Regions from separate parts of the Lederbergia graminis genome, predicted to be linked through region 1. Evidence: riboswitches for the same ligand, from Rfam matches in the RefSeq annotation. Region 1 holds a riboswitch; each other region holds the start of a gene.

Evidence for each region. Region 1 has a riboswitch for S-adenosylmethionine ahead of solA (N-methyl-L-tryptophan oxidase). Riboswitches for the same ligand answer to the same signal wherever they lie in the genome.
Region 2: it holds a riboswitch for S-adenosylmethionine, as region 1 does, so the genes downstream of both, ACFPM4_RS19745 (aliphatic sulfonate ABC transporter substrate-binding protein) here and solA (N-methyl-L-tryptophan oxidase) in region 1, are expected to answer to the same signal.
Region 3: it holds a riboswitch for S-adenosylmethionine, as region 1 does, so the genes downstream of both, ACFPM4_RS06070 (bifunctional homocysteine S-methyltransferase/methylenetetrahydrofolate reductase) here and solA (N-methyl-L-tryptophan oxidase) in region 1, are expected to answer to the same signal.
Region 4: it holds a riboswitch for S-adenosylmethionine, as region 1 does, so the genes downstream of both, ACFPM4_RS20425 (O-acetylhomoserine aminocarboxypropyltransferase/cysteine synthase family protein) here and solA (N-methyl-L-tryptophan oxidase) in region 1, are expected to answer to the same signal.

What each region holds. Positions count from the first base shown of each region.
Region 1 is NZ_JBHSMC010000043.1:21,432-29,393, reverse strand. It holds gene sufD (Fe-S cluster assembly protein SufD) at 1-661, opposite strand, end outside; gene sufC (Fe-S cluster assembly ATPase SufC) at 679-1,464, opposite strand; gene ACFPM4_RS19545 (hypothetical protein) at 2,314-2,466, opposite strand; gene ACFPM4_RS19540 (methionine ABC transporter permease) at 2,743-3,402, opposite strand; gene ACFPM4_RS19535 (methionine ABC transporter ATP-binding protein) at 3,392-4,420, opposite strand; gene ACFPM4_RS19530 (MetQ/NlpA family ABC transporter substrate-binding protein) at 4,510-5,337, opposite strand; gene solA (N-methyl-L-tryptophan oxidase) at 5,368-6,519, opposite strand; SAM riboswitch class I at 6,644-6,749, opposite strand; gene ACFPM4_RS19520 (thioredoxin family protein) at 6,842-7,150, opposite strand; gene gcvH (glycine cleavage system protein GcvH) at 7,227-7,607, opposite strand; gene ACFPM4_RS19510 (arsenate reductase family protein) at 7,644-7,962, opposite strand, start outside.
Region 2 is NZ_JBHSMC010000044.1:24,035-31,996, forward strand. It holds gene acsA (acetate--CoA ligase) at 1-1,483, opposite strand, end outside; gene ACFPM4_RS19735 (ABC transporter ATP-binding protein) at 1,476-2,195, opposite strand; gene ACFPM4_RS19740 (ABC transporter permease) at 2,210-3,052, opposite strand; gene ACFPM4_RS19745 (aliphatic sulfonate ABC transporter substrate-binding protein) at 3,072-4,031, opposite strand; SAM riboswitch class I at 4,148-4,252, opposite strand; gene ACFPM4_RS19750 (trans-sulfuration enzyme family protein) at 4,342-5,469, opposite strand; gene hisIE (bifunctional phosphoribosyl-AMP cyclohydrolase/phosphoribosyl-ATP diphosphatase HisIE) at 6,673-7,329, opposite strand; gene hisF (imidazole glycerol phosphate synthase subunit HisF) at 7,319-7,962, opposite strand, start outside.
Region 3 is NZ_JBHSMC010000004.1:41,826-49,787, forward strand. It holds gene ACFPM4_RS06035 (Na+/H+ antiporter subunit A) at 1-72, shown strand, start outside; gene ACFPM4_RS06040 (Na(+)/H(+) antiporter subunit B) at 69-491, shown strand; gene ACFPM4_RS06045 (Na(+)/H(+) antiporter subunit C) at 491-832, shown strand; gene ACFPM4_RS06050 (Na+/H+ antiporter subunit D) at 825-2,303, shown strand; gene ACFPM4_RS06055 (Na+/H+ antiporter subunit E) at 2,328-2,804, shown strand; gene ACFPM4_RS06060 (Na(+)/H(+) antiporter subunit F1) at 2,825-3,088, shown strand; gene mnhG (monovalent cation/H(+) antiporter subunit G) at 3,072-3,428, shown strand; SAM riboswitch class I at 3,539-3,642, shown strand; gene ACFPM4_RS06070 (bifunctional homocysteine S-methyltransferase/methylenetetrahydrofolate reductase) at 3,713-5,572, shown strand; gene metH (methionine synthase) at 5,553-7,962, shown strand, end outside.
Region 4 is NZ_JBHSMC010000046.1:60,658-68,619, reverse strand. It holds gene ACFPM4_RS20425 (O-acetylhomoserine aminocarboxypropyltransferase/cysteine synthase family protein) at 372-1,670, opposite strand; SAM riboswitch class I at 1,781-1,890, opposite strand; gene ACFPM4_RS20420 (redoxin domain-containing protein) at 2,004-2,603, opposite strand; gene cls (cardiolipin synthase) at 2,639-4,093, opposite strand; gene ACFPM4_RS20410 (murein hydrolase activator EnvC family protein) at 4,226-5,587, opposite strand; gene ftsX (permease-like cell division protein FtsX) at 5,745-6,632, opposite strand; gene ftsE (cell division ATP-binding protein FtsE) at 6,622-7,308, opposite strand; gene ACFPM4_RS20395 (c-type cytochrome) at 7,774-7,962, opposite strand, start outside.

The DNA.
Region 1 (7,962 bases):
CAGAGATAATGTTAACAACACCATCTACTTCCTCGTGAGTTGAAAGATAATTTTCTACAAATGTAACAGAACTATTATCATCTGCAACAACGATAACATGGTTAAACATTGCAGCTTCTTTATCATCAGAGATATAGATTGCTTGAATCGGTTCCTTTACTTCCACATTTTTCGGAACGTATAGGAATACCCCACCGTTCATTAAAGCAGCATGATAAGCTGTTAATTTATGTTCATCAACTTTTACAGCATCTTTCATGAAATATTTCTGAACTAAGTCACCGTGTTCTTTTGCTGCTGTAATAATATCAGTGAAAATAACACCTTGTGATTTTAAGTCCTCTGAAAGTGACAAAAAGGCTGCTGTTTGATTATGTTGAATATATAGATTCTTATTCTCATGTTCTACATTAATAGCTGCTTTTGCTGCTTCAGGAAGATCATCCAATGAATTAATCGCATTACCAGCAGCACCATGTTTTGAGAACTCTGTAAAATTCCAATTCTTAATTCTAGTTTTATCCGGTTTTGGTAGTGATAGTTCTTCTGATTTAAGTAGTGCTTGCACTCTTAATTCAGTTAGCCACTCAGGTTCGCTATTTTCAGTTGAAAAAGCTCTGATATAGGCTTCATCTATCAACATTTTCGTATCGATTGTCATGTTAATCCTCCTAACACTTATGCTTCTTGACCAACTGTTTCGTCTTCAATTCCGAGTTCAGCTTTGATCCACTCATATCCTTCTGCTTCTAGACGTTGTGCTAATTCCGGACCTCCAGATTTAACAACGCGTCCTTGCATCATGACATGTACAAAGTCAGGAGTAATATAATTTAGAAGGCGTTGATAGTGTGTAATAATCATGCATCCGAAATCACTAGAACGCATTTCATTGATTCCTTTTGATACAACTTTCAATGCATCAATATCAAGACCTGAGTCGATTTCATCTAAAATTGCAATTTTAGGCTCAATCATCATTAATTGTAGGATTTCATTACGTTTCTTTTCTCCACCAGAGAAACCTTCATTTAAATAACGTTGTGCCATATTTGGATCCATTTCTAACAATTCCATTTTCTTATCCATTTCACGGATAAACTTCATTAATGAAATTTCTTGACCTTCTTCACGACGAGCATTAATCGATGCACGTAAAAATTCAGCGTTTGTTACACCGCTGATTTCACTTGGATATTGCATTGCAAGGAATAAGCCTGCGCGAGCACGTTCATCAACTTCCATTTCAAGAACATCTTCGCCGTCTAGTGTAATAGAACCTTTTGTTACTTCATATTTAGGATGTCCCATAATAGCAGCAGATAAAGTTGATTTACCTGTACCATTTGGTCCCATGACTGCGTGGATTTCTCCACCCTTTATTTCAAGGTTAACACCTTTTAAAATCTCCTTACCTTCGATCTCTACATGTAAATCTTTGATAACTAATGTCGAAGTCATTATTTTACCTCCAGTAAATAGAAAATGATTTTCTTATTTTGATGAGTTCATTCTCAATTTATTCTCATTAACATCTTATACTATATTAAAATTATTATCAACTAGCAAGAAAAGCGACAGCGCATGGTTAGCGACGTACGGATTTCTAAGAGCCCTGACGAGATAAAGGAAACACGACGAGGAACGAGTCGATGTTGACTTATCGTAGGAAGGGATCTGAAATCAGCTAGTCGCTATGCGCTGGAGCTAGACAATGAAAAGCGAAAGGCGCCCGTCTATCGGCGACAAGCAAATGTTCTGCCCCAAAGAAAGGCGGTTTTTGCCTTTCATTGGGGCAGGTTATTTTACCTCGAGCCGATGGCGCCTTGAGCTAGACAAAAGAAAAGCGAAAGGCGCATGGTTAGCGACGTGGGCCTACAGGAGGTAGGTTACGTCGACGTTGGCACAGGACGTGCCGGTTTTAGTCGACGCTCCACTCTCTAAGAGCCCTGACGAGATAAAGGAAACACGACGAGGCGGCCCACAGGATGTGGCGAATTTAGTCGACGAACCCCTTCGATGTTGACTTATCGTAGGAAGGGATCTGAAATCAGCTAGTCGCTATGCGCTGGAGCTAGACAAAGAAAAGCGAAAGGCGGTTGGAGATAATGGAAGGCTAAGATCACACCTTCCTGTTGTAACGCCTTTCTGACCCGTATCGTGCGGGCTCGCAATAAGCATATGTTCTTCAACCAAAGATGGTTGCCCTTTAACTTCATTATTCTTCTACTATGTAAAAAGGCCAGCGAATTATCGCTAGCCCGCTTTAATCATATTATCATTTTTACATTGTTATTTATTTTAATTTCAATTTCATGTATGAATTTTTCGTCCAAGATTCGATGTCATTTGCTGAGAAGCGACATATTCTTTTTCTCGTTTTTTCTCAATTTGCATACGTATTTCGTGTTCTTGTTTATAGCGCTCATAACCTACTCCGTGCGCTCCATACATAGCTTTCTCCATGCCATTCGTGTACTGAATTTCCAGGGTATTAATAAGAAACCAATCCTTTCATTATTTGGACCAGTTAGGCCCATTTATTGGATATCCTTTTTTACACGTACCCTATTATAAACGATAAAAACTAAATTATAAATACGATTTTTATAGATTTTCAACAAAAATTTTTCCCCTATCGCATGCTATATATGCGATAGGGGAGCCGTTTGTGAGGAAGCTATTAAATTAAGAATTAGTCATATCGAACTACAATTTTCAGATAAGTCTAAAAACATACATTTAATTTCTTCTTATCTTTTTCGCGATAATATTTCCTATTGATTGTACTAGTTGAACCATTACGATTAATGTTACAACAGTGATAATCATAATATCATCTTTATATTGGTTGTATCCATACGTAATTGCTAAGTCACCAATACCACCAGCACCGACTGCTCCTGCCATTGCTGTTGCACCAATTAAACCAATCGTCGCAATGGTTAGGGCAAGTACAATAGAGCCAAGCGCCTCCGGAAGTAAGAAACGCCAGATCATTTGCCATGGAGTTGCCCCCATTGATTGCGCTAATTCAATCGTTCCTTGATCCACTTCCAATAAAGAATTCTCAATTAGTCTGCCAATATAAAATGCGGTATACAATACAAGAGGCACAATTGCTGCTGTTGTCCCAATTGTTGTTCCCACAATCATACGAGTGAATGGAGTTATTGCAACAATCAAGATAATAAATGGAATCGATCGGAAAATATTAATAACAATATCTAAAATCGTAAAAACAACTTTATTTTGTAAAATTCCACCTTCTCTTGTTATTACGAGAATAACACCGATCGGTAATCCAATGATTACTGATATTATTAATCCTACACTTACCATATATAATGTTTCATTAAGTGAATTGAAAAACTCAGGCCAAAACCATGGTTCAAAACTCATTTGGAGTTACCTCCTTTACGATTGCTTCTTGAGACTTCATAAATTCAACAGCCTGTTCTATTTCGTTACTGTCGCCTTGAATATTAATGAGTAAATTTCCAAATGGTTGTCCTTGTAGCTCAGTGACCATCCCATGGAATACATTCAAATCAACAGAAAACTTTTTAGCTGTATCTGATAAAAGTGGAATGTTTGTCGCATTCCCTTTAAAAATAACACGATATGTTTTACCGTTGCTTGCTTTCATCCAATCTTTTATTCCTTTTGGTGTTTCATCATTTAAAACAGTTCGGACAAAGCTTCTAGCAATTTCAGTTTTCGGTTCCGTAAATACTTCCATAACAGAACCTTGTTCTACAATTTTTCCTCCTTCAATAACTGCCACTTTATCACAAATATCTTTAATGACATTCATCTCGTGAGTAATCATCAAAATAGTTACTTGGAACTCATCTCTTACTTTTCTCAATAAGTCTAAAACAGATTGTGTAGTAGTTGGATCTAGTGCAGAAGTAGCTTCGTCACATAAGAGAATATCTGGATCTGTCGCTAACGCTCTAGCGATTCCCACTCTTTGTTTCTGACCACCTGATAATTGTTCTGGATAATGATTCATACGATCTTCCAAGCCTACAAAAGAAAGTAGCTCTGTTACTTTTTCCTTTATATACGCTTTTGGCTTACCTTCTAACACTAAAGGCATCGCCACATTTTGTGCAATCGTTTTGGAATGCAATAAGTTATACTGCTGAAAAATCATGCCGATTTTCTTTCTTTGCTCACATAACTTTTTCGGAGATAGTGTTAATAAATCCACTCCATTGATTAGCACTCTTCCTGATGTTGGTCGTTCTAGTAAATTTACGCAGCGAATTAACGTACTTTTTCCGGCCCCACTAAAACCAACAACACCAAAAATTTCTCCTTTTTCAACGGAGAGGGTAATCCCTTTTAATGCTTCAACTTTTTTCTCTTTCTTTTTCCCATATACTTTATACACATCATCTAATAGAAGCATTTGATTTTCTCCTTACTATAAAAATTTAACTTATAATGAACAGATTGATAGCTCTAGCTATTGGATACCAGCTAGAGCTATATTGTACATTAATTTTGTTTATAATCCTCTAAGAATGAAACTGGTTCTTTAACTGGAACAGCCGCTCCATTAAAATGTTCTTCAATAAAACTACTTACTTCCTCACTATGATAAATCTCTACAATTTTAGCAAAGTCTTCATCGTCTTTGCGATCAGTCTTCGCTGCGATAATGTTGATATATGCTTTATTACTTGAATCTTCTCTGAAAATAGATTCTTTTGTTGGGTTTAATCCAGCATTGATTGCCATATCAGAGTTAATAACAGATGCAGCTGCATCATCAAGTCCTCGAGCAGTTTGACCAGCAGCTACTGGTGTAATTTCAAAGTTCTTTGGATTTTCTACAATATTTTCTACTCCACCAGTTCCGTCGAAATCATCTTTTAATTTAATCAGCTCTGCTTTTTCTAGTAATAATAGTGCTCTTCCTAAGTTGGTTGGGTCATTCGGAATAATGATTTGGTCACCGTCTTTTAAATCATTAATATTATCTACTTTTTTCGAGTAAATACCCATCGGCCAAATATTTGTTGTACCAATTGCGGATAAATCAAGATCACGTTCTTTAATAAAGTTATCAAAATAAACTACTGTCTGGAATGCGTTGATATCTATTTCCCCTTCATCTAATGCGATGTTTGGTTTTACATAGTCATCAATTTTGATTACTTCTAATTCAATTCCTTCTTCTTTAGCAAGATCTTTTACTAAGTTCCATGTCGGTGCTTCTGATGTAGTTGTTCCAACTTTAATAACGCCATCATCTGATTTTCCACAAGCTGCAAGTAATAATGTAAATGCAATTAATAATACTGCTAATAATTTTTTGTTCATTTGTATGTCCCTCTTCTTCTATTAGATTTTTTAATTATTAAAACGATCTGGGTTAAACAAACTGATTTCTAAAGTTGGTTGCTGGCCAGTTGCTAACTGAGCACCAATTTTTCCAATAATAGGAGCAAATTTAAATCCATGTCCTGCCATTGGTCCTAATAATGTAACATTGGGTACACGAGATGATTTTCCAATTACAAAATGTTCATCTGGTGTATTTGTATAGAAACATGTTTTTGCTTTTACAGGAGTAGGAATAAGTCCTGGTAAATATTTTTTCACTTTTTCTGTCAGATTATTTAGATCTGATTCATGGATTTCCCTATCGACATCATTAGGATGATTCGCTTCTTCTCCACCATGATGGAAAGCTACTTTTACCGTCTTACCATCGATTGTTGGAAAACCATAGAAACCTCTTCCTTTACTTACTCTCGAAAAGATAGGGAATTTAACTGCTGTGAATTGCTTAGGATCTTCCGCTTCATACCACACCAAAACTTGCCTTTCTAATGTAACAGGTAAATTGATTTGTGGTAAAAGTTCTTTTGTCCAGCCGCCAGAAGCAACTACTACTTGATTCACACGGTATTGCTTGTCCGCTGTTCTAATCGTAACTCCATCTTCATCTGGCTCAATAGCAGTAATCGGGCTCTCAGTGAATACCGTTCCACCAAGCTCTTCTCCTCTATTAACTGCTGTTTCAATTGCGAGCTCAGGTTTTACATAACCAGCTAATTCTTCATATATCGCAACTTGATAGTCTTGAAAATTTATTTGTGGGTAAACCTTTCTAGCTTCTTCCCCAGTATATTTTTTATGTGGGAGATGATATGTTTTAACACTTTCTTGAACAGTCGTAATGAACTCTCCGTCTGCAGGACCGAACATTGTCCCACCATTTTCAATATAGAGTTCTACTCCTGTTTCTTTTTCAAGTTGTCTCCAAAGTTCTCTTGCTTCTTGAAGTAGTGGTACATACTCTACTCCTTCGCCATAAGCCGTACGGAAAATCCTTGTTTCCCCATGTCCAGCTCCTTTGTCATGACCTGGTCTATAACGGTCAAATCCTACTATATTAACTCCCATACTAGCAAGCTGCCAAAATGCGAAACTACCCATGGATCCTAATCCTACAACAGCTACATCCCAATCTACTACTTTGTCATTTTGTGTACTCAATTGATCCCCTCATTTCATGAATGTACTTTCGCTTATAAGAGTGTGAGCGGAAATTAATTATACTAGAAAAACAAAAATGCCATTCTGCAAGATGAACAGAAAGGCACTAAATATTAAAATCCCTCTCTCATCTTCCAAAGCAAAAAGCTTTGTGTGATTTGGCACCATTTCACTATTGTGACGGTTGCCGGGCTTCATAGGGCACATCCCTCCACCTCTCTTGATAAGATAAACAAGATATTAAGTTTTGTAAGTATGAAGATTATACTATCACATGCTTATTTCCCAGTCAATATGTCGAATTTATTTTTTTACAAAAACTTTAACAATATTGTGAAATAATAGAGTGCAAGTAAGGAACCGATTGAAATGCATAAATCTTTTCTTTCATCTCTCCGTCTACCATTACTATTAAGCAAGGAACACTCTCAATTTTAAAAAGTTCGGCTGCTTCTGGAATATAATTTAAATCTGATTGCAGAAATGGAATTTGGGGTAACATCAATTCCACAACTGATAACATTTTACCTGCAACTTGGCACGTTCCGCATAATGGGGTGTAGAAATATAATATTGCGGTTTGTTTATTTTCAATGATTGTATGAATCTCTTCTATTGAAACAGCGTCCATATATAGACCTTCCTTTTTTTACCCATTATAAGGAAAAAATACACCATTGCAAGTTCATGGTGTATTTCTTCACTTTTTATTGGCTAGTCATTTTTTTATATTCTTCAGCATTCATGAGTTTTTCTTTTTCACTTGGGTTTGTAGGTTCAATTACGACTAACCATGCCTTGTCAAATGGAGAACTATTCACTAGTTCTGGACTATCATCTAAATCATCATTAACTTCTACAACTTTCCCACTTAAAGGAGCATACAGTTCGGAAACTGTTTTTACGGACTCTACACTTCCAAATGGTTCGTCTGCCTTAATTTCATCTCCCACTTCTGGAAGTTCAACAAACACGATATCCCCCAGCTCATCTTGGGCAAAATCAGTGATTCCAATTCTTACTTTATCTCCTTCTTCTTTTACCCATTCATGTTCGTCGGAATAAAGTAATCCTGTCGGTGTATCCATCAAAATCCCTCCATATGTATATGTATCTTTAGAATACTACTTACCCCAAGTCTGTTCAAATTCTACCTCTTTGAATCCTACGGTAACTTTTTCTCCATCCGTGACAATTGGACGCTTAATTAACATTCCATCACTAGCAAGGATGTCTAGCAACTCTTCTTCTGTAGCGTTTTTCACTTTATCTTTTAATCCAAGCTCTCGATATTTTACCCCACTAGTATTGAAGAATTTTTTTAACTCCATACCACTATTTTGGTAAATTTCTTTTATTTCTGCGCTAGTAGGCGTATTTTCTACTATATGAATCTCCTTGTATTCTAGTCCATGATTTTCTAACCATTTCTTAGCTTTTCTG
Region 2 (7,962 bases), on a different contig from region 1:
CCCCACGTAAAGGATCTGGCTTTCCAATTACCGCCACTTCTGCTACTGCCGGGTGTTCCATCAGTTTGCTTTCAACTTCAAATGGACCGATTCTTTCCCCAGAGGAATTAATCATATCGTCACTTCTTCCTTGGAAAAACACATATCCATCCTCGTCTATTAATGCTAAATCACCAGCTACATACCATTCAGGACCAAATGGGAAATAGGATGCAAACTTTTCTGGATTTTTCCAAACTTCTTTCATGATTCCAGGCCAAGGAGCTTTTATCGCTAAATGACCGACTTCCCCACTTGGAAGTTGTTTTCCATCATCATCCAACACTACTGCCTCGATATTCGGTAATGGTTTCCCCATGGAGCCTGGTTTTATTGTCGTAGTCGGTAAATTTACGATTAGTTGTGCACCTGTTTCCGTCATCCACCATGTATCATGAATTCGTAGGTTAAGATGTTCCAATCCCCAATAAATTACTTCTGGATTTAAAGGTTCACCTACACTTAAAATATGACGAAGGTTATGAAGATCATAGTTTTCTAGAATATCGTTTCCTTCCGCCATTAACATCCGGAAAGCAGTTGGTGCACTATACCATACAGTGACTCCTGTTTTTTCAAGTGTTTCATACCAACTATGTGCATTGAACCTTCCACCGTGAAGGACAAGCGTTGCCCGATTTAGTAATGGTGCAAAAATGCCATATACAGAACCAGTTACCCAACCCGGGTGAGCCGTGCACCAATATACATCATCTTCTTTTAGATCTAACACCCAACGTCCAGTAATATATTGGTGAATCATCGCACGATGGGCATGAATAATACCTTTCGGTTTTCCAGTCGAGCCGCTCGTATAATGAATATTTAATCCATCCTCCAGATCGACCCATTCTAAAATATCCTGTTTTACTACTACAGAACTTAGTTCATCTTGTATAGAAATTCCATTAATTGAGTCATCTGTTAGAAAAATCTTTTCTAAACTCGGTAGATCTTCTCTCGGAACTCTTGTCATAAACTCCTTATTCGTAATGAGAAATTTCCCTTCACAATCTGAAATTCGATCACGGACTGCTTCTTCCATGAAAGCTTCAAATAAAGGACCAACAATAGCACCAAGTTTAATCGCAGCTAATATAGCAATATAGCAATCTGGATGTTTCGGTAAGAATACGAATAAGAAGTCACCTTTCTTTACTCCGTGGTTCTTTAATACTTGTGCCCATCTATCGGTTTCTATTTTCAAATCTTTATAGCTTAATTTCCATTCCACATCTCCCTCTACATAATGGAGAGCTGTTTTGGAACCAAAACCATCCACTACATGGCGATTTACACATTCATAAGCCATATTAACTTTTCCCGTAACATGCCAACTGAAATGTCTTTCTATCGATTCCCAAGTTATAGTATCACCATTGGAATAGTCTGTTTTAAAGTTATATTGACCACTTCTCGGCTCAATAATTTGTTGCCTAGCCATGTAGATTACCCCTTTCCTTATTTAAATCAAGAAGATGTAGAATTTCAGCCTTCTTTTCTGCCAGTTGGATATCTCCTCTGGAACGTGGTTTTGCTTTATCTATTCTAATTTCCGCATAAATTTCTCCTGGTTGTCCCCGTAAAATAATGATGCGATCACATAAATATAAAGCTTCATCTATATCGTGAGTTACGAGTACCATCGTTGTTTTTCGCTCTTCCCAAATCGATAATAGTAAATCTTGCAGCTGCATTTTTGTAAATGCATCTAATGCGCTAAATGGTTCATCTAGTAAAAGCACATCCGGTTCCGTGATAAGGGAGCGCGCAATTGCTGTTCTTTGTGCCATCCCTCCAGATAAGTCTTTAGGGAAGTTACGTTCAAATCCGCTCAAACCGACAAGTTCAATTAATTCATTTGCTAACAATTTTTGTTTTTCTGTTTCTGCTCCAAACGTAATATTATTTATTACTGACAGCCATGGCATAAGCCTTGGTTCTTGGAACATCATCCCTACACTTTTATCTCCTAGTGAATACTGACCCTCAAACTGTTGATCGAGTCCTGACAGCACTCGAAGTAATGTACTTTTTCCACAACCACTAGTCCCAAGTACTCCAATTATTTCTCCTTTTTGGATTGAAAAAGTAAGATTCTTAAATCCTACCTTCCCCTCATTAAAAGTTCGAGTTATATTTTGAACTGCGAGCACCGTTGCATCCCCCTTTAACGTTGATTTGATAAACTATCTTGCCAGCTCAATGATTTTGTTTCTAATAATTTCAATAATGAATCCGTGATTTTCCCAATTAGCGCAAACAATAATATACTCGCTATGACAATTTCCGGAGAATACGTATTTTGGCCTAAGATGAGTAAATAACCTAACCCTTTACTAGCCCCCATTATTTCTGCGGCAACAACAAACATCCAACCAAGTCCTAGCCCACTGCGTAATCCTACGAGAAAAGATGGCAAAGCAGCTGGCAAGATGATTTTCCGTAATGTTTTCACGGAACTAAACTTATAAATTTTTCCAACTTCGATTAACTTCCGATCAACGCCTTGAATACCAGAAACGATGTTTAAGTAGACTGGAAAAAATACACCTACTGCAATTAATGTCACTTTGGATGGCTCCCCTATCCCCATCCACAAAATGAATAAAGGTACCCATGCTAGAGATGGGATTGCACGAAATGCTTGAATAAGTGGATCCATCAATTTTTCAAACAGAGAAAAATAACCAACGATTGCTCCAAGAACAACAGCTACTATCGTTCCAATGAAAAATCCAAGAACCACCCGATATAATGTAATGCCAATATGATCAATCAATATTCCTTCTTTGCCCATTTCTACAATTTCTTCAAATATTTTTGATGGAGTTGGTAGTAAATGCGCTTCTATAAGTCCTACTCTTCCAGCAATCTCCCAAATAATTAATAGAATAATAGGGATAAGGCTTCCAAGAATCCATCTCTCATTTGCTTTATAGGAAAATTTCGAGCGTTTTTCTCGTTTTGATTTTTTTACGGGAACTGAAATTGTTTCTGTACGGCCACTCATGTTGTCCACCATCCTTTATTTATTCAAAATAGTCCGGGTTAATTAAATCATTAACAACCTTATCTACATCCGTATCCGAATCAATTACACCTTCTGTTTTCAATACATCACCAGCTGCTTTAATTGTTTCAATTTGCACATCACCTGGTTTTGATGCTGAAAAATCGTTACGTTCTAATTGAAGCTTTGCTACTTCAATATCTATTTGTGCTTCCTTCGCTAAAATCTCTGCTGTTTCCTCTGGATTATCAATTGCCCATTGCCTTGCTTTCTCATAAACTTCGATAACTTTACTTACATACTCTGGGTAATCTTCTGCAAATTTTGATCTTACATTCAAAGTTCCATACGTGTTAAAGTCTGCATTACGGAAGAATAGATGAGCCCCAGAATCTTTTTCCACTCTTGCCATATGAGGATCTAATCCTGCCCATGCATCTACTTCACCAGATAGTAGTGCAGCTGCTCCGTCTCCATGTTGAAGATTAACAATTTCTACATCTTTGGCAGAAAGGCCATGTGCATCTAAAGCACGAAGCAAGAAAATATACGGGTCTGTACCAATTGTTGCAGCAACCTTTTTCCCTTTTAAATCATTGACAGACTTAATGGAAGAATCTTTTGCAACGAGAGCCGTCCATTCTGGTTTGGAATAAATATATACGGATTCAATTGGCGATCCTTTTGCTTTTGCCATTAAAGCAGCAGCACCAGCAGATGAACTGAAATCAACACTTCTGGAATTGAGGAATTCTAACGCTTTGTTACTCCCTTGACTTAGAACAAACTCTACTTCAATGCCTTCTTCCTCAAATACTTCTTCTGCAAAACCTTTCTCCTTTAAAATCAAGCTTGTTGGCGAATAGTAAGCATAATCTAAAATAATTTTCTTTGGCTTGCCACTCGCACTATCTGAACACCCTGCTAGCACGATAATTCCTATCAATAATAAAATGGTTTTCCAAATATTAATTCTCATTGTAAATCCCCCTAAATATAATTAATATGATTAGTTTACTTGGTTTAATATTTAAAAAAAGATATATAAAAAGAAAAGCCCCCTTCCTAAGAAGAGGGCGTTGTTGACGGTTCCTCCTCTTATCTTCCAGATTTTAAATCTGTAGGATGTAGCACCTTGTTTTAAAATAACAGGTTGCCGGGCTTCACAGGGCCTATTCCCTCCGCCACTCTCGATAAGAGATTCGATTTAGTTGTTTTACTTATGAATGGAGTATAGAACAGAGTTTTTTATCTGTCAACTACTTTTTTACACTTTTGGTTAAATATACCTATGCTTTGATTGCAATTAGGAGTTGATTAATGATATCTTGCCTATCTTCAATACCGACTGAAATGCGAACAACTCGTTCATTAATTCCAAGCTTTTCTTGAGCTGCTTTAGGTAAATTTCGATGTGATGTACCTAATGGATAGGAAACAGCAGTCTCTACACCACCTAAAGAAGGAACTACTTTTATCCATCCAAGAGACGAAAAGAATGAGCGAATGTCACAATGAGGTGCAAGTTCTATCGACACAATTGCACCATTACCTTTTTCTGATACATTATTTGGATAATATACTTTTGCTATATTTTCATTTTCCCTTAGTGAATCTGCAATAAATTGCGCATTCCTTGTTTGCTTCTCCATTCTTAACGCAAGAGTTTTAATGCCTCTACATGTTAACCATGCTTCAAATGGACTTAAATTCGCCCCTAAGCTAACCACCTTTTGTTTTGCAACTTGAATGATATCTTCACGGCCAACTACAATACCTGCAGAAATATCACTATGGCCACCAAGGTACTTCGTTGCACTATGGACAACAAGATCAACCCCATCAACACATGGCTGTAGTAAAAACGGTGTTGCAAAAGTGTTATCCACAATTGTTATTAGCTTATGTTCTTTCGCTATTTTAACAAGTAACGGTATATTTTCAGCTCTAAGTAATGGGTTCGTAATGCTCTCTGTATATAGTAATTTTGTATTTGGACGAATTGCTGCACGTATCTCCTCTTCATTCGCAAAGGAGACAAATGTAACATCGATACCAAAACTTCTAATTTCTTGATCTAATAGATGATAAGTTCCACCATAAAGGTCATCACATGCAACAATATGGTCCCCATTTTTTGCTACTGAAAGTAATGCTGATAAAATAGCTGACATCCCTGATGAAGCTGCTACACCAGCTTCTGCTCCTTCCAAAGCAGCAACGGCACTCCCTAATTCATCTGTATTTGGATTTCCGTAACGGGAATATAAGTAAGGTGTTTCTCCGTGAAAATAGCTTTCAAGCTCATCTAAATTATCAAAGGAAAAAGATGATGTTTGATATATTGGTGTTACTTTACTATTAAAATTTTTTGATACTTTCTTAGATTGATGTACAGTTTTCGTATGAAAAGACATGTCACTCATCTTTATGTCACTCTCCTAATTGCCGAATTCTAGTTTTTTCGAAAAGAATTATATTTGCGATTATACGCCTATTTCTGTTTTATGTCCAAGTATTTTTATGTGAATTGTGAATTTTATGTCGAAATATATAACATTCTGAAGGAATAGGTGGTACTTAGCTAGTACCAATGTTACATCGGCTTCCAATTTTTTGTGAAGTGGGTATGGGGGATTTCCTCCGTGCCCTCTTCCATTGCTTTTACTTGTTAGAGGGCACAATGGAGATTCTTGCGTGACCTAGTCTTCTTATATTTCTGTTAAGAGGGCATCATCATGACCGACTACACTACTTTTCCCTCTTAAGTGGGCACGATACAACGTTCAACGTTACCTCCTTAAGCATTTTCTTCATTAAGAGGGAATGCTGTGGCATTCAATGTGACCACTTCTGTAGTTTTTCCTAGCTAGAGGGCACGATGGAGCCTTCATCGAGACCACCTCCTACACTTTTCCTCCTAAGCGGGCACGAGGCGGTCTCCAATGTGACCACCTATCCCTTTTTTCCTCCTAAGTGGGAACGATGCAACCTCCAGCGTGACCACCTCTGACACTTTTTTCGCCAAGTGGGCATGATAAAGCTTCCAACGTGACCACCTCCTACACTTTTCCTCCGAAGTGGGCACGATGGAGCCTTCATCGTAACCGCCTCTGCCTTTTTTCATCTCAAGTGGGCATGATGGAGCCTTCATCGTTACCAACTCTACCACTTTTCCTCCTAAGCGGGCACGATAGAGCCTTCATCGTGACCGCCTCTAACGCTTTTCTCGCCAAGTGGGCATGATAGAGCCTTCATCGTGACCGCCTCCGACACTTTTCCTCCTAAGCGGGCACGATACAGCCTTCATCGTGACCACCTCCGACACTTTTTCCTCTTAAGCGGGCACGATGCAGCTTCCAACGTGACCACCTCTGCCACTTTTTTCGCCAAGTGGGCATGATAAAGCTTCCAGCGTGACCGCCTCTACAACTTTTCCCACCCAGTGGATACGCAGCCGCTCCCAGCGTGACAACCTCCACAGCGGGTACACAACATCCTTCTCGCATTCCCGACTTAACAGTTTTCTCATTTATAACAGTCACACTAACTGCAAAGATATTCCCTCTTAAATTAAAAAAGCAAGTAAGCGATTTGTATATTCGCCCACTTGCTTGACCTTACCAATTCTCTATTTCTTGACGTTCTTTCTTTGCATTACCTTTTTTGCTTGATCTTTTTCTCAACTCGGCTTCAACATCTGCTAAGTCTACCCCTTGGTCTGCTAACAGAACGAGGCAGTGGTATAGTAAATCACTCGTTTCATATACAAGTTCATCTGTATCCTTGTTTTTAGCGGCAATGATTACTTCACCGGCTTCTTCTATTAATTTCTTAGCAATTTTGTCGGTACCTTTTTCAAATAAGTAAGTGGTGTATGAACCTTCTACAGGTGTTTGTTTGCGATCGACAATTTCACTCATTAGGTCATGATATATGATTGTGTCTTCCACTTGGGCTGCATCTTCTGTTTCCAAAATAGTATTGTAGAAGCAAGATGTTTCCCCAGTATGACAGGCTGGCCCTAGCGGCTCGACACGAACTAATAAAGAATCACCATCACAATCTAGTGCAATGGACTTTACGATTTGTTTGTTACCAGAGGTTGCACCTTTGTTCCAGTACTCTTTCCGAGAGCGTGAATAGAACCATGTTTCTTTTGTTTCTAATGTACGTTCATATGCTGTCTCATCCATATAAGCGAGCATTAGTACCTCGCCATTTTTATCATCTACAACAACGGCTGGAATGAGACCTTTTGAAAAATCAGGCTTCACTTACATTCACTCCTCTATTTCGGCAAAGCTCTTTTACCTCTTGGATGCTTACTGAATTTTCGTGAAAAATAGATGCAGCGAGAGCAGCGTCTACATTTGTTTTCTCAAAAACTTCCACAATATGTTCTGCATTACCACAACCGCCAGATGCGATAACTGGAATGTTCACAGCCTCTACAATTGCTTTCGTTAATTCCAAATCGTAGCCATCCTTAACACCATCACGGTCAACACTAGTTGGTAGTAAAGAGCCCGCTCCCAATTGTTCTAACTGCTTCGACCATTCTATGGCATCAATTCCAGCATCTTTCAGCCCACCATGAGTCATGACACGCCATGTCCCATCTGGGAATAATTTAGCATCAACGGCTGCTACGATTCGTTCAGAACCAAACTTTTCAGCTGCCTCTTTAATTAGTTCTGGACGAGCTACAGCTGCAGAATTAATCCCCACTTTGTCAGCTCCTGCATCTAGAATTCTAGCAATATCGTCCACAGTTCGAATGCCACCACCGACTGTAAAAGGAACATTCACTTGTGCTGCTACTTGTTTCACAACGTCTACCATTGTGTCGCGACCTTCTGTTGTAGCGGAAATGTCTAGAAATACAAGTTCATCTGCGCCATTATCAC
Region 3 (7,962 bases), on a different contig from region 1:
GTATTAGGGATTGCTGCACTAGGTATATTTGGAATGATTAAACTACGTCTTAATGGGAGGAATGAAAAATGAATACAAATGACCTCATATTAAAAACAACAACAAAAGTAGTAACATTTGTTATCATTTTATTCTCACTCCATATTTTCTTTGCTGGACATTATTATCCAGGTGGTGGGTTCGTTGGTGGCCTTCTAACATCAGGAGCAATAATCCTTTTATTACTAACATTCGATATTAAGACTGTAGCAAACAGTCTTCCCATTGATTATAAATGGATGATTGCCATTGGATTATTATTTGCCATAGGAACAGGTGCTGGGGCATTAATCTTTAATGTTCCCTTCCTTACCCATGCTTTTGATTATTTTCATCTCCCCATTTTAGGAAAAACATCGCTCCATACAGCGGTATTATTTGATATTGGGGTTTATTTAGTTGTTGTTGGTACAACGATGACCATTATACAAACGATTGGAGAGAGCGATTAATGGAGATTTTAATGTCTGTATTAATTGGTCTATTATTTGCTTGTGCCGTTTACTTAATGCTTTCAAAAAGTTTACTTAGGATTATTATTGGAACATCACTCTTAAGTCACGGGGCACACTTATTGTTGCTAACAATGGCAGGTGTGAAACGTGGAACGGTACCACTTCTTGGAGAAAATGCTGAGAGTTACACGGACCCGATACCACAAGCACTAATTTTGACCGCGATTGTTATTAGTTTTGGAGTCACCGCATTTTTCCTTGTACTTGCCTTCCGCACGTATCAAGAACTAAAAACAGATAACGTCGATGAGATGAGGGGTACTGAAAATAATGATTAACTTATTAATTCTTCCAATCATAATTCCGCTAATTACAGCGGCAATATTGATTTTTTTCTCAAAGAAAATTATTGTTCAACGCTGGATATCTACAATTTCTATGATCGGGACTATTACTGCTTCCCTTCTATTGATTAATAAAGTTGATAAAAATGGTATTCAAACATTAAACCTTGGTAATTGGGATGCTCCATTTGGAATAACACTCGTCTCTGATATGTTATCTGCACTCCTTGTTACAACAGCTTCTTTTATTGCATTGTGTTGTATTCTTTATTCTTTTAAAGGTATTGGACAAGCAAGGGAGAAATTTTATTATTACTCGATGGTGCAATTTTTACTAGTTGGTGTAAATGGTGCCTTTACAACTGGTGATATTTTTAATCTATTTGTCTTTTTTGAAGTCATGCTAATGGCCTCTTATGTACTCCTTGTTATTGGTGGTACAAAAGTTCAATTAAGAGAAACGATAAAATATTTGTTAGTTAATGTGACCTCCTCTGCATTATTTGTTATTGCTGTTGGTTACCTCTACTCTATCGTCGGTACTTTAAACATGGCCCATATTTCTGAAAGAATTGCTGAAGTGAATCAGCCTGGAATTGTTACTGTTATTGCAGTGTTATTTTTAATTGTTTTTGGACTAAAGGCAGCTATTTTCCCTTTATTCTTCTGGTTACCTGGTTCTTACTATGCACCTCCTGCACCAGTAATGGCGATATTTGGTGCATTACTTACTAAGGTTGGTGTTTATTCAATACTTAGAACCTACACATTGATTTTCTACCACGATCAAGGATTTACGCATGAGATTCTAATTGTCTTTTCACTAGCAACAGTGATATTAGGCTGTATTGGAGCAATTGCATACAAAGATATTAAGAAAATCATCATATATAACATCATTATTGCCATTGGTGTAATTATGTATGGTATAGGATTAATGAATAGTGATGGCTTAAGTGGTGCTGTTTTCTACTTAATACATGACATGCTTATTAAAGCAGCATTGTTCTTACTTGCAGGTATCATCATTGCTATTACTGGTTCTAGTAAGTATGAAAAATATAGTGGATTAATAAAACATTATCCATTCCTAGGTTGGGTATTCTTCCTTGCTGTACTTTCCCTAGCGGGGATTCCACCGTTGAGTGGATTTGTTGGAAAAATATTAATTGCTAGTGGTGGCTTTGGTAGTGGCGATATAGTTGGAGCACTTATCATCTTGTTATCTAGCCTGTTTGTTCTTTATTCTCTTATGAGAGTATTTATCAACAGTTTCTGGGGTGATACAACAAAAAGCAAACCAAACAAGGATATACATGTTGGGAAATTGCTCATTCCTGTGGTGATATTGATGATTTCTGCCGTTTCGTACGGTGTGTTTTCTGAAACAGTTAATTTTTATGTCATGCAAGCTGTAGAAGTTCTAATTAATCCTTCACAATACATTGACGCAGTGTTGTATTAACCACAGTAAGGAGGAATGCAAAAAGTGGCTTTTCAAATTTTATTAAATTTTTTACTAGCATCCATTTGGATGTTTTTCCAAAATTCAATTTCTGTAACGACATTTACAGTAGGCTACCTTCTAGGATTATTGATTATATTTATTATGCGCCGCTTCTTTTCATCGCGATTTTATTTTTATCGGATACTAGCTATAATAAAACTCTTGTTGATCTTTATACGTGAGTTAATATATTCGAACCTAGCAGTTTTAAGAAATATATTAAGTCCTAAACTTACCATTCAGCCTGGAATATTTGCTCTTGATACAAAGCTTACAGCAGAATGGGAAATCACCCTGCTTGCAAACTTAATAACTTTAACTCCAGGGACACTTGTAATAAACGTTTCAAATGATAAAAAAACACTCTATATCCATGCAATGGATATTAAAGATGTGGAAGATACGGTGAAAAGTATTAGAAATACTTTTGAGAAGACCATTATGGAGGTGAGTCGCTAGTGCTTGAAACTGTATTAACAATCGCACTTTTTGGATTTGCGCTATCATCCCTATTTTTATTAATACGTATCGTAAAAGGACCTACTACACCTGATAGAGTAGTTGCACTTGATGCAATGGGAATTAATTTGGCTGCAATTACAGCACTAGCTTCTATGTTATTAAGTACAAAGGCGTTTCTCGATGTGATTATTTTATTTGGTATCCTTTCTTTCATCGGAACTGTTTCATTTTCGAAGTTCTTACAGAAAGGGGATATTATTGAATATGAGCGCAGGGATTGAAATTACAATATGTGTTCTAGTTTTAATTGGTACATTTTTAAGCATTGTTTCAAGTGTAGGTGTTTTGCGTTTACCTGATGTATACACTCGTAACCATGCAGCATCCAAATCTACAACGCTAGGCGTATTAGTAACATTAGGAGCAACATTGCTTTACTTTTACTCTGCAGACGGAGAAATAAACCCACGAATTTTATTGGGAATAGTATTTATCTTTTTGACTGCTCCTGTATCAGGTCATTTAATAGCACGCGCTGCTTACTTTTCAGGAGTAAAACTACATAAGCGTAGTGTACAAGACGACTTAGACGTTAAGACAAAAGAGATAAAATCCAAATAAAATTGTTTATGTATCACCTTGCATTTGTAAATTTAATACAAAAATTCATCTTGACATCATCATATTACTAACGTTATGATTATTCTAATAATTTAACAATTGAATTACTTTTCTTATCAAGAGAAGCAGAGGGACTGGCCCAATGAAGCTTCAGCAACCAGCCTACTGGCAAGGTGCTAAATCCAGCGAACTTTTTAGGTTCGAAAGATGAGAAGGAACGAATGTCATAAACTCGTAAAGCCTTCTTTTGAAGGCTTTTTTTTAACGAAAGGAAGAAAATATGTATGAATTTACTAGAAAAATTAAAATCTAATGTACTAACCGCAGATGGAGCCATGGGAACATTACTATACTCATACGGTATTGATTATTGTTATGAAGAATTAAATCTTGCAAAACCAGAAATAATAGAGAAAATTCATCAAGAGTATATTTCAGCCGGTGCTGATATTATTCAAACAAATAGTTATAGTGCCAATGCTATTAAACTAGCTCGTCATGGTTTAGAAAACCAAGTAAAAGCAATTAACGAAGCCGCTATCAACATTGCTAAACAAGCAGCTGCACCTGGTGGACAATATGTCCTTGGAACAATTGGTGGCATACGTGGAATTCGCAAAAGTGATGCAACATTAGAAGAAATCATTACATCTGTAAATGAACAAGTACAATACCTCCTAGCAGGTAATCCTGATGGACTCTTACTAGAAACATATTATGATTTTGAAGAACTATCCACAGTAGTAACTCATTTACGAAAATTAACAGACACCCCCATTATTGCTCAAGTTTCTATGCATGATCCTGGTGTATTACAAAATGGACTAGCACTAAACGAAGCATTACACCAACTTGTATCGATAGGTGCTGATGTTGTCGGTGTTAATTGTCGACTTGGTCCATATCATACCATCCAAGCATTTGAATCTGTAACATTACCTAAAAACGCATTTTTATCTGCATTTCCAAATGCAAGTCTCCTTGATGTAGAAGATGGTCGTGTCGTCTTTGAATCAGAAGCTGATTATTTTGGACGTGCCGCTCTCCTTCTACGTGATGAAGGTGTTCGTTTAATCGGTGGTTGTTGTGGGACTACACCAAAGCATATTGCCGCTGTAAAAAAACGAATTGGAGAAATTCCTCCAATAAACAAGAAAACTGTCACTCCACAAAAACCAATCGTTATTCGAGAAGCTGAGCCAACTAAAAACGAACCACTCCATGAAAAGGCGAAAAAGAAAAGGACTATAATTGTGGAGCTAGATACACCTCGACACCTTGACACCACTAAGTTTATTGATGGAGCAAAAGTGCTAAATGAAGCTGGAATTGATGCTATCACAATGGCAGATAACTCCTTGGCATCTCCGAGAATTAGTAATATGGCAATGGGATCCATTTTAAAAATGGAAAACAACATTCGTCCTCTTGCTCATATTACGTGTAGAGATAGAAATTTAATTGGACTACAATCACATTTAATGGGACTGGATGCACTTGGAATTCATGATATTCTCGCTGTTACTGGTGACCCAACGAAAATAGGAGATTTCCCTGGTGCTACGAGTGTATATGATGTTTCTAGTATGGATTTACTTCAACTAATTAAAAAGCTGAATGAAGGTATTTCATTTTCCGGAAAGCCATTGCGGAAGAAAGCTAATTTCTCTGTCGCAGCTGCTTTTAATCCAAATGTTCACCAATTACACCGTGCCGTCCAACGCCTAGAGAAGAAAATAGCCAAAGGTGCTGATTATTTCATTACACAGCCTGTTTATACGAAGGAAAAAATTATTGATATCTATGAAGCAACAAAACATTTATCAGAACCGATTTTCATTGGTATTATGCCTCTTACAAACATACGAAATGCCGAGTTTTTACACAATGAGGTACCTGGAATAAAACTATCAGATGAAGTATTAGAGCGTATGCGGGCATGTGGAGAAAATCGTGAACAAGCGACAGCAGAGGGTGTTCAAATTGCAAAAGAACTAATTGATACTGCTGCTGATTTATTTAATGGTATTTATATTATAACTCCACTCCTAAGATATGACATGTCTTTACAGTTAGTTCAGCACATCCATCAAATCGATAACAAGAAAGAGAGAGAAGATACCTATGCCAAATCAATCAATTGAACAACAACTTCAGAATCGAATACTTATTTTCGATGGTGCAATGGGTACGATGCTACAAAATGCTAATTTAACAGCGGATGATTTTGGTGGAGAAGAATATGAAGGTTGCAATGAATACTTGAATCTAGTAAAACCCGAAGTAGTTTACAACATACATCGGGAGTATTTAGAAGCAGGTGCCGATATTATCTCCACTAATACTTTCGGTGGAACTCCTATTGTATTAAATGAATACAATCTCGGAGATAAGGCATATGAGATTAACTTCCGGGCAGCAGAAATGGCTAAAAAATGTACAAAGGAATTTTCCACATCAGATTGGCCACGTTTTGTAGCTGGTGCTATGGGGCCAACGACAAAAACGTTGTCTGTGACTGGTGGAATAACATTTGAAGAACTTTCTGATGACTTTTATGTACAAGCAAAAGCATTAATTGAGGGTGGCTGTGACTTACTCTTGTTAGAGACAAGCCAGGATATGCTTAATGTGAAAGCTGGCACACTTGGGATAAAGCGGGCTTTTGACGAAGTTGGTTTCGAAATCCCAGTGATGATTTCCGGAACAATCGAGCCAATGGGAACAACTCTTGCTGGCCAAAGTATTGAGGCGTTCTATATCTCCATTGAACATATTAAACCTCTATCTGTCGGACTAAACTGTGCTACTGGACCAGAATTTATGACAGATCATTTGCGTTCTCTATCTGATTTAGCGACAAGTTATGTTAGCTGTTATCCAAACGCTGGTCTTCCCGATGAGGAAGGACATTATCATGAGTCACCTGAATCTTTATCAAAAAAATTAGCAGGTTTTGCTGATAAAGGCTGGCTCAATATTGTTGGTGGTTGCTGTGGTACAACACCGGCCCATATACGTGCAATTCGTGATGCTGTTGATGATAAAGCACCTAGAAAAAAACCGGAATTGGCACATGGGCATGCTGTTTCTGGAATAGAACCACTCTTTTATGATGAATCGATGCGACCATTATTAATTGGTGAACGTACAAATGTTATTGGGTCACGTAAATTCAAACGACTAATCATTGAAGGTAAATTTGAAGAAGCTGCAGAAATTGCTCGTGCACAAGTAAAAGGCGGAGCACATGTTATTGATATTTGCCTTGCCAACCCAGATCGCGATGAGCTAGAAGACATGGTTAATTTTATGAAGGAAGTCGTTAAGAAGGTAAAAGTACCTCTTGTTATTGATTCTACTGATGAAAAAGTAATTGAGGCAGCTTTAAAATTTTCACAAGGAAAAGCCATCATTAATTCTATTAACTTAGAGGATGGTGAGGACCGTTTTGATGTCATCCTTCCCCTTGTGAAAAAGTATGGTGCATCTGTTGTAGTTGGAACGATTGATGAAACCGGAATGGCTGTCACACGTGAACGGAAACTAGAAATAGCCAAACGCTCCTACGACCTACTTGTCCATAAATGGGGACTACAACCGGAGGATATCATCTTTGACCCCCTCGTATTCCCAGTTGGAACAGGTGATGAACAATATATTGGATCCGCAATCGAAACAATTGAAGGAATTAGGCTGATTAAAGAGAAACTTCCACGTACATTAACAACATTAGGAGTAAGTAATGTTTCCTTTGGCCTCCCTCCAGTTGGACGTGAAGTACTAAATGCAGTCTATTTATATCACTGTACGCAAGCAGGACTTGATTATGCAATTGTTAATACGGAAAAATTAGAACGCTATGCATCTATTCCTGAAAATGAAATAAAGTTAGCAAATGATCTTTTATTCCATACAAATGATCAAACTCTTGCAGACTTTACAGATTTTTACCGTGATAAGAAAAAGGAAAAATCAGAAGATGATATACCAAAAACAGTTCCAGAGCGACTTGCTTATTATATTATCGAAGGGACGAAAGAAGGACTTATTCCAGATCTAGAAGCTGCATTAAAAATGTACGACACGCCATTAGATGTTATAAATGGGCCATTGATGGATGGAATGGCTGAGGTAGGTAGACTATTTAACGATAACCAATTAATTGTTGCGGAAGTTCTTCAAAGTGCAGGAGTTATGAAGGCATCTGTCTCCTTTCTGGAACAATTCATGGAAAAAAGTGAGGATGACTCAGGGAAAGGCAAGATTGTACTTGCCACTGTAAAAGGCGATGTTCATGATATTGGAAAAAACCTAGTAGATATAATCTTAAGTAATAATGGATATAAGGTGCTTGATATTGGAATTAAGGTAACTCCTGCAACATTAATTGAGGTTATTCGAAAAGAAAAACCAGATATGGTTGGTCTTTCAGGTTTACTTGTGAAATCAGCCCAACAAATGGTATTAACCGCACAAGACTTTAAAGCTGCAGGTGTCGATATACCTATTTTAGTCGGAGGTGCTGCTCTTA
Region 4 (7,962 bases), on a different contig from region 1:
TCAACGCTCAACGCTTCCTTTTCAACTCTGGGGAAGGGTTATTCGATGATAGATGTTCTTTTGAATGCTGGGACTCTCCTTTTGTGTGCTCAGACATGTCTTTTGAATGCTGAGCGGCCCCTTTTTGATGCTCGACGCTTCCTTTTCAACGCTGGGGAAGTTTTTTTCGATGATGGGTGTTCTTTTGGACACTGGGACTCTCCTTTTGTTCGCTCAGTCATGTCTTTTGAACGCTGGACGGACCCTTTTCGAAGCTCGTTGCTTCCTTTTCTACGCTGGGGAAGGTTTTTTCTATGATGGAAAGAATCCCCCTTATTAAAAATCAAAAAAGAACTAGAACATAAAATATGCTCTAGTTCTCTAGCATTCTATTATTTTACAGAAGTTGCTTCTACTGCTTTTGCAATTGCTTGATCAAGGTCTTCAGTAATATCTTCAATTGCTTCTAGACCAACTGCTAGACGAATTAATTCTTCTGTTACACCAACAAGTTTTAATTCCTCTGCATTTAATTGTTGATGCGTAGTAGAAGCAGGGTGGATGATTAATGATTTTGCATCTCCAACGTTTGCAACGTGAGAGAACAATTTCACGTTATCAATTGTTGTTCTACCAGCTTCACGTCCACCTTTAATACCGAAGTTAACAATCGCACCAGCACCTTTAGGGAAGTACTTTTTAGCTAACTCGTATGAAGGGTGATCTTCTAGACCAGGGTATGAAACCCATTCTACTGCATCATTTTTCTGTAAGTGTTCTGCTACTGCTTTTGCATTTTCTACGTGCTTTGCAATACGTAGGTGTAATGTTTCTAAACCTTGTAAGAAAATAAATGCATTGTCCGGACTTAAGCATGGTCCAAAGTCACGTAGCAATTGAACACGTAATTTTGTAGCAAATGCTGCATTTGGAATATCCACTCCAAAGCGAATACCATGGTATGTGTTGTCTGGTTCAGTGAAACCAGGGAATTTTCCGTTCGTCCAATCAAATTTACCTGCATCAACAACTACTCCACCGATAGCAGTTCCATGTCCACCAATCCATTTAGTTGCAGAATGGACTACGATATCTGCGCCCCATTCAATTGGATTTAATAAGTATGGTGTTGCAAACGTACTATCGACAATCAATGGAATACCATTCTCATGCGCAATATCAGCAACAGCTTCGATATCTAATACATGTAAACTTGGGTTACCAATTACTTCACCAAAGATAGCTTTTGTTTTTGGAGTAATTGCTTTGCGGAAGTTTTCCGGATCTTTTGGATCTACAAAATGAACTTTGATGCCATACTTCGGTAAGCTTACTGCAAATAAATTATATGTTCCACCATAAAGGTCTGTTGCAGCAACAATTTCATCACCTGCACCAGCTATGTTCAAAATAGAAAATGCGATAGCTGCCATACCTGAGGATAGAGCAACAGCTGCTGTTCCACCTTCTAGTAAAGCAACACGTTGTTCAAAAACATCTACTGTTGGATTCATGATACGAGTATATATATTACCTGTTTCTTGTAATCCAAATAATGCTTGTGCATGGTCTGTATTTTTAAATACATAGGATGTAGTGCGATATACTGGAACTGCTCTTGCACCTGTTTCATCCGGTTGTTGTGCACCATGAAGTAATAATGTTTCTGGTCTGAAGTTTTGTTCTGACATTGTAACGCCTCCTAAATTTGATTAAGTTGAGTAGAAAACTTGGATTAATTATTACAAAAACAGAAAGCCCTCTTCTTTGATAAGAAGAGGGCTTGATTTAACAGATCCCCATCTTATCTTCCAGACCGCTTCGACCTGTAGGAATTAGCACCTTTTCAGATAAACTCCTGAAGGTTGCCGGGCATCGCAGGGCCTATCCCTCCGCCGCTCTTGATAAGAATAATCCTAATATATTGATTTATGTAACTCTTGAAAACTAGTATATCTACAAACATTTACATTGTCAACTTTATTTTTGCATAATTTCTAAAAAAAGAAATAATATAGCATTTCTTACTTCATTTCCTTCACTAACCGTTCTATCATTTCCTCGTCCATTGGGCCAATTATCCGTTTATGAACAAGACCATTAGACTGTATTAAATAAGTAGTAGGAATAGCAATTCCTTTATACTTGTCCCATACGTCTCCTGATTGATCAAGTGGAATTGGAAATGATAATTTATATTCATCTATAAAATCGCTCACTTTTTTCTCTATATTGCTTCCACGCTCATTACTAGTTAAATTTACAGCAACAATTTCTACTTCATACTTATCTGCCTTTTTCTCGTAAAAGTTTTGCATATGAGGCATTTCGGCTTTACAAGGTGGACACCATGTTGCCCAAAAATTTAAGATTACTTTCTTGCCATTTAAATCTGATAATCTAACTGTTTCACCTTCGAGTGTCTTTAATTCAAAATCTGGAGGAATATCTCCTTCAGACACACCTTCTGCAAATGATCCTATACTTGTTTCATATGCAGCATCAATTAAAAATTCTTCCGCAGCTTGGTTATCCGCTTTCTTTTCTTTTGTATCTTGTATGACATGAAAGATTAATATGCCACAAAGTACTCCTAGCAAAAGAACTCCAAAGGTTTTCTTCATCCTTACAACCACCTCTGCTTCAACATAACCTCATATTATAAGATTGGAGATAATAAACGAGAAATAGACTCTTTGAATCTAATTCCTAGTGAACGATTTTTATATTCTTCCATTGTTAATTCTCGTGACTTTTCCATATCATTTCCAAATATGTTTACAAGCTCTTCTACTAATGCCTGGTCATATAGGAATGCATTTACTTCAAAGTTCAGTCGAAAACTTCTTAAATCAATATTCGCAGTACCTACTGTAGCGATTTTCCCATCTGCAATCATTGTTTTCGCATGAATAAAGCCGTTTTCATAAATATAGACCTTGCCACCTGTTTTTAACAATTCACCTACATGGGAATACGTTGCCCAATAGACGAAAGGATGGTCTGGTTTGTTCGGAATCATTAACCTTACATCAATTCCTGATAATGCCGCAATTTTTAATGCATCTAGTACACTTGCATCTGGAATAAAATAAGGTGTTTGTATATAAATATATTTCTTAGCTGAGGAAATAATTTTTAACATGCCATATTTTATTTGTTGCCATTCTGAATCTGGACCACTAGAAACAATTTGGATGTCTGTTTCACCTAACACTTCAAGCTTTGGAAACAGTCTTTCTGCATAGCTAATTTTATGGGTAGAAGCTTGATTCCAATCGAGGATAAAACGAGTTTGCAGGGCATAGACTGCATTACCACAAATTTTTAAGTGCGTATCGCGCCAATAGCCAAATTTTTTATTTAAGCCTAAATATTCATCCCCAATATTAAAGCCACCTACATAGCCAATTGCTCCATCAATGACAACAATTTTGCGGTGATTACGATAATTTACTTGTAAGTTAAGATGAGGAAGGATGGCAGGAAAAAATGCACTCGCATGGCCACCTACTTCAATCAATGGCTTAAAAAAATTGCGTCCTAACCTTCTTGATCCCATTGCATCAAAAAGGACGCGTACCTCGACACCTTCTTTTGCTTTCTCAATGAGTACCTCTAACAATTTCTTACCAAGTTCATCATTACGGATAATATAATACTCTACATGAACATGATCTTTCGCAGACTTAATATCTTCTATTAATGTTTGAAATTTATCATTTCCATCAGTAAATATTTCGACATGGTTATCTTGGGTAAAAACTGCTCGGTCATGGAATAACAGCATATAAATTAAATCTTTATACTGAGCCGTTTTATTATCTTTGAAAGGAAATTCCCCTTTTTCCAATAATTCAATTTGATATTTTGTAATATCCATAATTCCGATTTTATTCGTATCTTTCCACTCAAAAATCTTTTTTCGACTCAAATTTTGACCGAATATTAAATATAAAATAAATCCTACAACAGGAATAAAGAATAGAACTAATAACCAAGCCCATGTTGCGCTAGCATCACGTCTTTCTAAGAAAAGAACAAACCCAGCTAATATAATATTTAAAATTAATACAATACTGACTAAAATAGCTGTAATTGTCCCAAATGTCATATACAGTCCCTCTCATCCAGTTTCTATTTTTTCTCTGCATCTATTCTATCATACTCTATAACGTATGGTGTACTTGATGAATTTATGTAAAATAAAACAGCCGCATCAAATTAGATGCGACTGTACGTTTAATTAAAAGTTAATATATTTTCTTGGATTTACTGCATTAGACTTCGCGCCGTTCCATTCGCCTTCATGAAGTTCAAAATGCAAATGCTGTCCATATGACTGACCTGTATTGCCCATATATCCAATATGATGACCTTTGCTTACCATTTGACCGACAACCACTTTCGGTGTTTCACGCATATGAGCATATACGGTCATAAATGTTTTTCCATCTAAATAATGGGAGATATATACTACATTACCATAGCTATTTGACCAACCTGCTCGAGTAACAATTCCTCCTGCTGCAGCTACAATAGGAACTGTACCACCTTTAGCAATATCGATTCCATAATGGAATGCACCCCAACGATGATCAAATTCAGAAGAGACATATCCTTGCGCTGGTCTCATAAACAATCCGGATGATACAGGTGGTGTAGTGACGACTTCTTCGTTTGATTCTTCATTACCATTACTTGTTTCAGGAGTCTTACCAGCAGCTTCTTCCTGTGCTTTTCTTTCCGCTTCTTCTTTTGCTTTTCTTTCTGCTTCTTCTTTTGCTTTTCTAGCAGCTTCTTCTGCTTTCCGTTTTTCTTCTGCAATTCTTTCTTTCTCTAGTTGAATCAACTTCTGAATGGCAGCTTCTTGTTGCTTTAATAATTCTGCTTCTTCTTCCATTGACATTTTTTCATGTTCAATATGTTGTTTTTGTGCTTCAAGTTGTTTGAGAAGTTCTTGCTTTTTCTTATTCTGTTTCTCTAAATCTGCTTTAAGTGTCTCTAATTCTTTTAACATATCATTTAAGCTAGCAAGATCTTTTTCTACTTGTTCTTTATTTGCTTCTAGTTTTTCTTTATCCGCTTTTTGCTCTTCAATGATTTTTTTATCTGCTTCTACTAAGACAGTCACAGCAGATAAGCGATCAATAAAATCACCAAAGCTTTCCGCACCTAGTAGGACGTCAAGATAATTAACTGATCCACCATTTTGCTGGATATTTCTTGCTCTTTCTTGAAGAAGTTTATTGCGTCGTTCTAAACGTTCCTCTAGTGCAGTTATTTCACTTTTAAGTCTTTCTATTTCTGCCTTCGTATCTTCAATTTCTTTTTGCTTGTCCGATATTTTTTTATCTGTAGTAGCCATCTCTGCCTCTAGTTGTTGAATTTCTACTTCTACAGCAGTTTGTTGGCCTGTTATTTCGTTTATTTCATGATCTTTATCTTTAATAGATTCTTCTAAGTCTGATCTTTCGTTCTTAATATTTGATTTGTTTTTTTCCAAATCCGTTAATGTTTCTGCGTACACAAATCCATTAGGAGAAAAAACAAATGAAACCCCTAGTATAACCGCTACTGTCAATGAGAATAATGAACTTCTTTTCAACTCACTTTTTCCCCTTTCACCCTTTTGTCTAATCTACTCTATTAATATGTAAAGCTATTAATCTTTGGACTTCGTGAACTATTGAAGGAAAGAGGGATATGCAACCCTCCGTCCTCCAGTATTATAAAAATAAGAGTATTTTTTACAAAGGTAGTTCTTATACTTTCAAGAAACGGCGGACCGACATAAAACTACCCCATCCACCAATTATTACTCCAACTAATACGAGAAGTAGACTGATTTGATATACGAATGGACTAAATTCTAATGGTTGTACTAATTGTTGAGGTATACGAGTAACTAAGAAATCGTAGGCATAATAATATCCTGTTGCAACTGCAGCAATTGGGATAAGAGAGCCAAGGATCCCGAGCCATATTCCTTCTAATAAGAATGGCCAACGTATAAACCAATTTGTAGCTCCGACCAGTTTCATAATTTCAATTTCACGTCGTCTTGCGAAGATAGTTATTTTGATTGTATTTGAAATGAGGAACATTGCGGTAAAAACAAGGCCAGCAATTAAAAATATACCGACATTCCTGCTTGTCTTTAATACATTAAATAATCTTTCTACTTTTGCTTCACCGTATTCTGCAGCATAAACATTATCTAATTTACGAATTTGTTTTGCTATCACAGCTGTATCTGTTGGTGATTTTGCTTTGACTATAAATACATTTCTTAATGGATTTTCTTGGCCTTCAAACAAGGACCAGGAATCTCCCATCGTGTCTATTAAGTGATCTAATTCTTTATCTTTAGAGGAATACTCAATCGAATCTATTAAATCAATTTTCTCTATTTGCTTTCTTAACTCCGCTTCCTCTTCTTCTGTTGCAGTTAATTCTACATGTGTTCTTATTTCCACATCATTTTCCAAATCAGAAGCAAATTTGTTCATGTTCATCATAATGACTAGAAATACTCCTACTAATAGAAGTGTGACTGTTACTGCACTTACAGAAGCAAAAGTCATCCAAGTATTTCTTTTAAGACTTTTGAAACTTACTTTTAGATGGCGCCGGAATGTCCTAGCCTTCATAGCCGTAATCACCCCGCTGCTCATCACGTACTATTCTACCACTTTCGATTGCGACAACACGGTGCTTAATCGTATTAACGATTTCTTTATTATGTGTTGCCATGACAATTGTTGTACCCTTTAAGTTAATTTCCTCTAGCAAATGCATAATCTCCCATGATGTATCAGGATCTAAATTACCTGTTGGTTCATCTGCAATAATTAACTTTGGTTTATTTACGATGGAACGTGCAATGGATACCCGTTGCTGTTCACCACCGGATAATTCGCTAGGTAGCATTCTTACTTTATGCTTTAATCCCACTAAAGCAAGAACATCCATAACTCTTCTTTTTATATCTTTTGGTCTTTGTTCTATAACCTCAAGTGCAAACGCAACATTTTCAAATACTGTTAATGTTGGCAATAACTTAAAGTCTTGAAAGACAACTCCGATATTTCGGCGAAAGAAAGGCACCTCTCTATTTTTCAGCTTAGATAAATTCACACCATTTACCAAAACAGTACCAGATGATGCCTTCTCTTCTCGGTACATCATTTTGATGAAGGTAGATTTACCTGCACCACTAGGCCCTACGACATAAATAAATTCACCTTGTTTAATATGAATGTTCAATCCGTTAGCGGCCGTTATTCCATTTGGGTACTTTTTATATACATCTTGCATTTCAATCATGTAATCACCCGGTCCCTAAGAATTGGCACCATACTAGTAAATGCTACCCATGATTTGACATATGAGTAGCAAAATAGAATGATGCAAACTGTTTTTTCTTCCGTAAAGTCGAAAAAAACTGCTGTTTTACGTCGCTTGTTGCCGAAAGATAATCCTTATTTATTATAACATTTGCAGGGGATATGTTAAGGGATTTTTATATTACAGTTTCATTTCAATTCCATGTAAATTTTTGTTGTATTAGCAAATTTATGTAACCTTTAAAAAAAGAGGTTACAACAACATAGTTTATCAACTATTTATTTCTTCTCAACTCTAGCTGATATACTAAAAAAATGTTGATGGACAGAGCATTTCGGGGCTAATAGATCAGTGGAAAAAGCTAAATAGAAATGTTCTTATAAATAAAAAACCAAACTATATTGAAAACTTTTCAAATAGTTTGGTTTTTTATTCTCATGACTATTATTTTTTCTCTGCTAACCATGCAGCAACTTTTTCTGCATCATCGCCTTTAATGATGTTCGCACCCATTCCTGGGCGTCCTTCTTTTATAATTTCTAAAATTTCTTCTTTGTTATATTTAGCACCTATTTTAGTTAAATCTGGACCAAGTCCATCTCTTCCTTGTAGATTTTCACCATGACAGCCAAT